Regions from separate parts of the Pseudonocardia sp. EC080619-01 genome, predicted to be linked through region 2. Evidence: riboswitches for the same ligand, from Rfam matches in the RefSeq annotation. Region 2 holds a riboswitch; the other holds the start of a gene.
What was found. A riboswitch is a leader RNA that binds a small molecule or an ion and turns the genes downstream of it on or off. The one in region 2 is predicted to bind guanidine.

Region 1: it holds a riboswitch for guanidine, as region 2 does, so the genes downstream of both, AD017_RS32660 (multidrug efflux SMR transporter) here and AD017_RS11780 (multidrug efflux SMR transporter) in region 2, are expected to answer to the same signal.

The regions. Positions count from the first base shown of each region.
Region 1 covers NZ_CP012186.1:104,992-109,391, forward strand. The annotation lists gene AD017_RS32645 (IS3 family transposase) at 1-666, opposite strand, end outside; gene AD017_RS32650 (transposase) at 663-974, opposite strand; partial or broken gene AD017_RS32655 (IS701 family transposase) at 1,205-2,494, shown strand; guanidine-III (ykkC-III) riboswitch at 2,756-2,822, shown strand; gene AD017_RS32660 (multidrug efflux SMR transporter) at 2,832-3,146, shown strand; gene AD017_RS32665 (multidrug efflux SMR transporter) at 3,146-3,523, shown strand; partial or broken gene AD017_RS32670 (IS256 family transposase) at 3,801-4,400, shown strand, end outside.
Region 2 covers NZ_CP012184.1:2,512,631-2,517,030, reverse strand. The annotation lists gene AD017_RS11795 (molybdopterin cofactor-binding domain-containing protein) at 1-914, shown strand, start outside; gene AD017_RS11790 ((2Fe-2S)-binding protein) at 939-1,409, shown strand; gene AD017_RS11785 (hypothetical protein) at 1,498-1,818, shown strand; gene AD017_RS11780 (multidrug efflux SMR transporter) at 1,883-2,197, opposite strand; guanidine-III (ykkC-III) riboswitch at 2,219-2,285, opposite strand; gene AD017_RS11775 (metal ABC transporter substrate-binding protein) at 2,422-3,315, shown strand; gene AD017_RS11770 (metal ABC transporter ATP-binding protein) at 3,312-4,037, shown strand; gene AD017_RS11765 (metal ABC transporter permease) at 4,034-4,400, shown strand, end outside.

The DNA.
Region 1 (4,400 bases), on a different replicon from region 2:
TGTGGATCCGGTTGAGGGTGCGACCCCGGCGTCGACCAGGCGTTGGGTGAACCGCAGCGCCGTGTACTGGGCTCCCTTGTCGCTGTGGAAGATCAACTGCCCGGGTCGTAGGTCCCGTGAGCGCAGGGCGTGGTTGAGCGCGGTGAGCACCAGCGCGGTGGTGGCTCGCGGGTCGGTGGCCCAGCCCACGACCCGGTTGGAGAAGGCATCCCGCACGCTGGCCAGCCACAGCACTCCCTCACCGGTGACGATCCGGGTCAGATCGGCGACCCAGACGCGGTTCGGCGCGGTCGCGGTGAAGTCGCGTTCGAGCAGGTCCGGCGCCGGGCGATGTGACGGGTTCTGGCGGGTGGAGCCGTGTCTCCAGCCGCGGCGCAGGTGCGCGCCCTGCAGCCCGTGGGTGCGCATGATCCGCTCGACCCGCTTGCGGCCCACGTGCACGCCCTGGCGGCGTAGCTCCAGCCACACCCGCGGGGAGCCGTAGGTGGTGGCGAACTCGTTGACCGAGCGGATCTTCACGATCTGCTCGAGCAGCACGGCGTCGTCGAGCTCACGCTGCGGCGGGGCGGCGCGGCGGGCGCGCCAGTCGTAGTAGGTCGAGACCGGCACGCCGAGGACCCGCAGTACGAGACCGGCGGGGAAGTCATGGGCGTCGACGAAGCTCATGACCACCTCCGGGTCAGGCCGATCTCGCTGGCGAAATAGGCGCTCGCCGCGCGCAGGACCTCGTTGACCCGCCGCAGCTCGGCGTTCTCGCGCGCGAGCCGGCGGTTCTCACCGACCATGTCGGTGCTCGGCCGGTCGTCACGTTCGCCGTCGTCGGCCTCGGCCTGCCGCACCCAGTTGCACAGGGCCTCGTGATGCACCCCGAGCTGCTCGGCGAGCCCACGGAACGTCGGGCGAGGGTCGGACTCCCGATACAGCCGAACCGCGCGTTCCCGCAGCTCATCGGGGTACTTCTTCGGTGCAGCCACCAGTGCCTTCCTTCCTGGCCCTCAAGATCGAACCAGTCTTCAGACACTCCGCCAAAGCGGGGGAACCTCAGTTGAGAATCCCGGCCCATCCTCGATCGTTACGCCAAGCAGGCAGGTGGCTAGTACTCCAGCCGTAAGTCGTGATCTTGCGGCGTGGCGGTCCCAGACGTGGGACGGCCACCGCGTGATCCTCGTCCGTTGTGTCGACATCTGAAGATCAAGCGGTGGCCGTGAGCCACAGGGTAGAGCCCGACTGGTGGTCTGCGGAGGCCGACCGGCTCCTCGATCGGGTCGCGGGGCGGTTTCCTCGGGTAGAGACCCGCCGCCGGGCCCGCGGGTTCTTGTTCGGGCTGCTCGCGGAGCTGCCGCGCAAGAACTGCTGGAGCATCGCCGAACACGCCGGCGACACCGATCCACACGGCATGCAGTACTTCCTGGGCCGAGCGAAGTGGGACACCGACGGCGTCCGCGATGACCTGCGCGACTACGTCACCGGACGGCTCGCCGACACCGACGCGGTGCTGGTGGTCGACGAGACCGGCGACCTGAAGAAGGGCAAAGCCACGGTCGGGGTCCAGCGCCAGTACACCGGCACGGCCGGACGGATCGAGAACGCCCAGGTCGCGGTCTACCTCGTCTACGCCGCCACCCGTGGCCACGCCATGATCGACCGCGAACTCTACCTGCCACGCTGCTGGACCGAGGATCCCGAGCGGCTCGAGCAGGCCGGGGTGCCGGACGAGATCGAGTTCGCGACCAAGCCCGCACTCGCGGCCGGGATGCTGACCCGGGCTCTGCGCGCCGGTGTCGCGGCCCGCTGGGTCGCCGGGGACGAGGTCTACGGCGCTGACCCCGACCTACGCGCCGAGTGCGAACTCGCTGGGATCGGCTACGTGCTGGCCATCGGTTGTGACCGCCGGATCCCGACCGCGGCCGGCCCGATCCGCGCCGACCGGTTGGCCGCCGAGCAGCCCCGGCAAGCCTGGCAACGTCTCTCCGCCGGCGCGGGGGCCAAGGGTGAGCGCCACTACGAGTGGGCATGGATCGACCACACCGACCCCGCACTGCGCGACGACCCCCTCGACTCTCGGCGTTGGTCGCTGCTGATCCGCCGCCACCGGCGCACCGGGGAGCTGGCGTTCTACCGCTGCTACAGCCCGGAGATGGTGCCGCTGCGCGAACTGGTCCGCGTCGCCGGACGCCGCTGGGTCATCGAGGAAGCCTTCCAGACCGGCAAGGGACTTACCGGCCTCGACGAGCACCAGGTGCGCCGCTGGACCTCCTGGCAGCGCTGGACGCTGCTGGTCATGCTCGCTCATGCCCTGCTCGCCGTCATCGCCGCTGACACCGGCTACAACCCACGTCCTCCAGGTCTGATCACGTTGACCTGCAACGAGATCCGGCACCTGCTCGTCCGGCTCGTCATCGAACCAGCCCGCCAGCTGACCTGCCCGTGGGCCTGGTCGCGATGGCGGCGACGACACCAACAGCACTCCCGATCCAGCCACTACCAGCGTCAGAACGACTCCGAACATCCACAACGATCTACGGCTGGAGTACTAGCCGGTCGGCCGGAACCCGTCGCGCGGGACCGCCCGGGTGTGACTGCGGTTACGGCGACCCTCGCAGCGGTCCGCTTACGGCTCCGGCCGGAATCCAGCGCCTCGCATGGGCCAGACGCGGGCGAACTCGAGCGCCGCCGCAGCCACAGCCGCATGAACACGCTGGAGGCTTCGGTCACCACGGAGCGCTTACTCGACTCTGACTTGCTACGTTTTACCGCGAAGGCTGGAGAAGTCTTGCGGACGAGGTGAACCAGTACCCGCGCAGCGACAAGACTGGTTCAGGGAGTTCATGATGGCTTGGGGCATCTTAATCGCGTCCGGCGTCCTCGAGGCGGTATGGGCGACAGCACTGTCGGCCTCGGACGGATTCAAGCGTCGCAAACCGACGATCGTCTTCGCTGTCGCGCTCGTGTTCAGCATGATCGGTCTTGCCGTGGCAATGCAGAGCCTGCCCACCGGTACGTCGTACGCGGTCTGGGTCGGCGTCGGCGCCGTGTTGACCGCCGGATGGGCGATCTTCCGCGGCAAGGAGACGGCCACACCAATGAAGGCGATCCTGCTCGCCGGGCTGGTCGGCAGCGTCGTCGCGCTCAAGGTCGTGTCGTGATGAGCTGGATCATCCTGGTCGTCAGCGCAGTGTTCGAGGCAGTCTGGGCGACCGCACTCGGACAGTCCGATGGGTTCAGCAGGCCGGCCCCGACGGTGGTCTTCGTGGTCTTCCTGGCCCTGAGCATGATCGGATTGGCGCTTGCGATGAGTCGTATCCCGGTCAGCGTCGCGTACTCGGTCTGGATCGGGATCGGCGCCGTGCTCACCGTCGCCTACGCCATGGTGACTGGCGGCGAGCAGTTCACCGCGGCCAAGGCCGTCGTGCTGACCATCCTGATCAGCTGCATCGTCGGTCTGAAATTCACCAAGGCCCCCACTCCGACCACTGAAGCGACGGCTGAGGCGTCGTCTGTAGACGCCGAGCAGCCGAAGTAGGATGCACTGGACCAGAGCTGCTGTCGCGTAGCGGCGGCAGCGGCCCGAGTCGCCCCACCCGTCAAGCCAGCGCACCATCGCGGACGAAGACGACGCTGGTCAACTCGACGGACCGACGGCGCCGCCAGAACAACGACTCGGCGACTTCGTATCGCGGTTCACCGGCGAGCAATGCTTGAGACCTGTGGATGGCCGGGGAGGGGTCGTACCCTCCCGGTGATCTTGACGGTCCTTAAGCAAGGCCGGCGCGCAAACGCCGGCCGGAAGGGTACGACCCGTGCTCACAGTAGTTCCCGAACCCGATGGCGGCGACGAGTCCCGCCGTGAGCACCGCCCGGCCGTGATCGACGAACTGGTCCGCGAGGGCGCCCGCCGGATGTTGGCCGAGGCGTTGCAGGCTGAGGTCGACGGCTACATCGCCCGCCACGCCGGGGAGCGCGACGAGCACGGTCGCCGGCTGGTGGTACGCAACGGTTCCCACCAGCCCCGCGACGTGCTCACCTCGGCCGGAGCGGTCGAGGTGAGCGCACCCCGGGTGAACGATCGGCGCATCGATCCCGACACCGGGCAGCGACGCCGGTTCTCCTCGGCGATCCTGCCGCCGTGGTGCCGGCGCACCCCGAAGATCACCGAGGTGCTTCCGCTGCTCTACCTGCACGGCCTGTCTTCGGGGGACGTCGTACCCGCGCTGGGGCAGTTCCTCGGCTCCACGGCCGGGCTCTCCGCGGCCACAGTCACCAAGCTGACCGAGACCTGGAAGGCCGAGCAACGCGCTTTCGCCGCCCGCGACCTGTCCGGAGTGGACTACGTCTACCAGTGGGCCGACGGGATCCACGTCAACATCCGCCTCGAAGAACACAAACTGTGTCTGCTCGTG
Region 2 (4,400 bases):
ACACCAGTGTCGCGACCGAGATCAACCCTGGGCTGTCCGAGGCGATCACCGCCGCGGCGAACAAGGCCCCGCTGGGGAACCTCACCGTCTCGGAGAGCATCTACGTCACGACCCAGACCAACCCGTACAACGTCGGGGTGGCGACCTCTCTGCTCAACGAGGTCGACATGCGGTTCAACACCTGTTCCATGCGGAACATCTACTCGCCGGACACGGCGACCGCACGGGAGCTGATGGTCGACCAGGTCGCGGCGAAGATGGGCAAGGACCCGTACGAGTTCCGGTCGGCGTTCACGAAGCTCACCCGGTGGAAGAACGTCGTCGACCGTGCTGCCGAGGAGGCGGACTGGGGCAAGTCGATGCCGGAGGGGACCGCCCAGGGCATCGCCATGCACGTCGAGTACAAGGGCGTCGCCTGCGCGGTCGTCGAGCTCGACTGCCGCCCGGAGACCGTCAACCGCGAGATCCGGTCCGCCCGCACCGGCCCGCGTGTCACGAAGGTGACCTACGTCGTCGACGGCGGCCTGATCATCAACCCGCGCGGGTTCGAGGCACAGATGATGGGCGGGATCAACGACGGCATCGCGATGACGCTGACCGCCGGTCTGCACCTGGTGGACGGGCACTTCGTCGAGGCGAGCTGGGACAACTACTTCTACACCCGGCAGTGGAACACCCCGCCCGAGATGAACATCATCGTCATCGAGGACTCCGAGGCGCCCGAGCCCGGTGGCGCCGGTGAGTTCGGTGTCGCGGCGACCTGCGGCGCGATCGCCTGCGCCTACGCGCGGGCCACCGGGACGGTCCCTACCGAGTTCCCGATCCTGCACAAGGAGCCGCTCCCCTTCGAGCCGTACCCGACGATCCCGCCCATCCCGCCGTCGCCGACCAACGGTCGCGAGCTGGCCCGCTGACCTGCCTCGACGAGGAGATCAATCATGTCCACGCACACGTTCACGCTGAACGGTGAGAAGGTCACCGTCGACGTCGAGGACGACGTCCGGCTGCTGTGGGTCCTGCGCGACGTGCTCGGGGTGACCGGCCCGAAGTACGGATGCGGGATCAACGTCTGCAAGGCCTGCACGAGCCACGTCAACGGCAAGGCCTTCAACCCCTGTGCCACCCCGATCGGCACCCTCGAGGAGGGCGACGAGATCACCACGATCGAGGGTCTGGCCGACGGTGACACTCTGCACCCGATGCAGCAGGCGTGGGTCGACAACGACGTCGCCCAGTGCGGGTACTGCCAGCCCGGCCAGATCATGGCTGCTGTCGCCCTGGTCAGGCGTGCCGAGGCCGAGGGCTTCTCGATCGACGACGAGGCCCTCGACGAGATCCGCAACATCTGCCGGTGCGGTACGTACAACCGCATCCGTGAGGCGATCAAGGCCGGCGCCGACAACATGTGACCACCTGTCGGCCACTGGGCCGTTAGGGTGTACGGCAGGTCTCTGCCGTCGTGTTGATGACCGCTCCCCACACAGAAGGACGGATTCGATGAAGAACCGGATGCGCCGGACCCTGGTCGCCGTGGGCGCCCTCGGTGCCGTGGCGTTCCCGCTGGCAGGGTTCGCCGCCGCCGACACCGGCGACGACGAGCACGGCTACCCCAGCACCCAGAGCCCGACCCAGGGTGTCGACGCCGTGGGAGCCACGGCGGACACTGCCGCCTATGGCCTCTTCGACGCGCTCGACGGTTTCTCGTCGAGCAACCGGCCGGACGGCGTCAACGGCACCGACACCGAGTTCCCGCAGGCGGACCCGCGGTTCGTCGAGGGCCCGGTCGGTGGGCTGCTGGTGAACGGACCCTTCGAGTAAGGGGCTCCCCGCGCGGCGGCGGGGTCGGACCGGGGAGACCCGGACCGGCCCCGCCGTCGTCGTTCTAGTGGGCGAGCTTCAGCCCGACCACGCCGCCGACGATCGCCACCAGGCACAGCAGCCGCGCGGTCGACGCGGGCTCGCCCAGCGCGGCCATCCCGTAGACCGCCGTGCCGACCGCGCCGATGCCGACCCAGATCGCGTACGCGGTCCCGACCGGCAGTTCCCGCAGGGCCAGCGACAGCCCGCCCATGCTCAGCACCAGCGCCACGCCGAAGACGATCGACGGCGTCAGCCGGCTGAAGCCCCGGCTCTGTGACAGGGCCGCGGCCCACACCGTCTCCAGCAGGCCGGAGACGACCAGATAGATCCACGCCATGACGAGCGCTCCTCCCGGACAGCTGCGTCGTCTTGGCGATCCGGGTACGGCGCGTCTCGTCCGGGGAGCCCGCCGTGCGGCGGTCCGGACCCCAGTCTGCCCGGTCGCGCGGGACGGGCAAGCGATGGTGACCGGTCCGACCACGGATCTTGCTCGTCGGTGATTCCTCCCGCATAATGTTCGGCATGCCTAACTCACGGTCTATGGCTTGGCGAACATCTGGGGTGGTACTGGCCTGCGTGCTGGTCCTCGCCGGGTGCGGAGCGGGGCCGGAGCCCGCGGACCCGGACGACCCGCGTCCGGTGGTGCTGGCGACCTTCACCGTGATCGCCGACATGGCCCGCGAGGTCGGCGGCGACCGGGTCCGGGTCGAGTCGATCACCCGCCCCGGGGCGGAGATCCACGACTACGAGCCGGTCCCCGGTGACCTGGTGCGCGGCGCGGACGCGGACCTGGTGCTCGACAACGGGCTCGGTCTGGAGCGCTGGTTCGAGCAGTTCGTGGACCGGTCCGAGGCCCGGTCGGCGACCGTGAGCGACGGCGTCGACGTGCTGCCGATCGCCGCGGGGGAGTACCGCGACCGCCCGAACCCGCACGCCTGGATGTCGCCGGTGGCCGGCGAGCGCTACGTCGCGAACATCCGCGACGCGCTCGTGGAGCTCGACCCGGCGGGACGCGACGTCTACACCGCCAACGCGGCCGGCTACGCCGAGCGGATCCGGCAGGTCGGGGAGGAGCTCCGGGCCGACCTGGGCCGACTCCCCGACGCCCAGCGGGTGCTCGTGACCTGTGAGGGCGCGTTCTCCTACCTGGCCCGGGACATGGGGCTGCGGGAGTCCTACCTGTGGCCGGTGAACAGCGACGCCGAGGGCACCCCGGACCAGATCGCGTCGACGATCGCCGTCGTCCGGGACGACGCGGTGCCCGCCGTGTTCTGCGAGAGCACCGTGAACGACTCCGCGCAGCGGCAGGTCGCCGCCGAGACCGGCGCCCGGCTGGCGGGCCCGCTCTACGTCGACTCGCTGTCCGAGGAGGGCGGTCCGGTACCCAGCTACCTCGACCTGCTCCGGCACGACGCCCGGGTGATCTCGGACGGGCTGACGGGGGCGCAGCCGTGACCGCCGCGGTGCTGGAGGTGACCGGCCTGTCGGTGCGCTACGGCGAGGTCATCGCGCTCGACGGCGTCGACCTCCGGCTCGGCGCCGGCACCGTCTGCGGGCTGCTGGGGACCAACGGCTCCGGCAAGTCGACACTGTTCTCCGCCGTCATGGGGCTGGTCCGGCCGCACGCCGGCACCGTCCGGGTCGGCGACGGTGACGTCCGCGCGGCCCGGCGGGCGGCCGCGATCGCGTACATGCCGCAGGCCGAGGCGATCGACAGGGACTTCCCGATCGTCGCGCACGAGGTCGTCATGACCGGGCGCTACGGCCGCATGGGGATCGGTCGCAGGCCCCGGGCGGCCGACCGGACGGCCGTCGCCGACGCGCTGGAGCGGGTCGGCCTGACCGGCCTGGCCGACCGGCAGATCGGCAGGCTGTCGGGCGGTCAGCGCAAGCGGGTGTTCCTCGCCAGGGCGATCGCCCAGGACGCGCCGCTGCTGCTGCTCGACGAGCCGTTCGCCGGTGTCGACCACGGCACGCAGGAGGCGATGACGGCGGTCCTGCACGAGCTGCGCGACGCCGGCCGCACCGTCCTCGTGTCGACGCACGACATCGGCGGCGTCGAGCGGCTGTGCGACCGGGCGGTCCTGCTGGCCAACCGGCTGCTGGCCGACGGCCCGCCGGGCGAGGTGCTCACCCCCGGGGTGCTGGGCCGCGTGTTCGGGTTCTCCGCCACATGATCGCCTGGGTGCTGGAGCCGCTGCAGTTCGGGTTCATGCAGCGTGCGCTGCTCGTCGCGGTCGTGGCGGGCTCGGTCGGCGCGCTGCTGTCCTGCTGGCTGACCCTCGTCGGCTGGTCGCTGATGGGCGACGCCGTGTCGCACGCGGTGCTGCCCGGGGTGGTGCTGTCCTACATCGTCGGGATCCCGTTCGGGATCGGCGCGTTCGTGTTCGGCGCCGGTGCCGTCGGTCTGATCGGGCTGGTCCGGCGGACGTCGCGGGTGAAGGAGGACGCCGCGATCGGCGTCGTGTTCACCGGGCTGTTCGCGCTCGGGCTGATCCTGATCTCGCGCACTCCCAGCGACACCGACCTGTCCCACATCC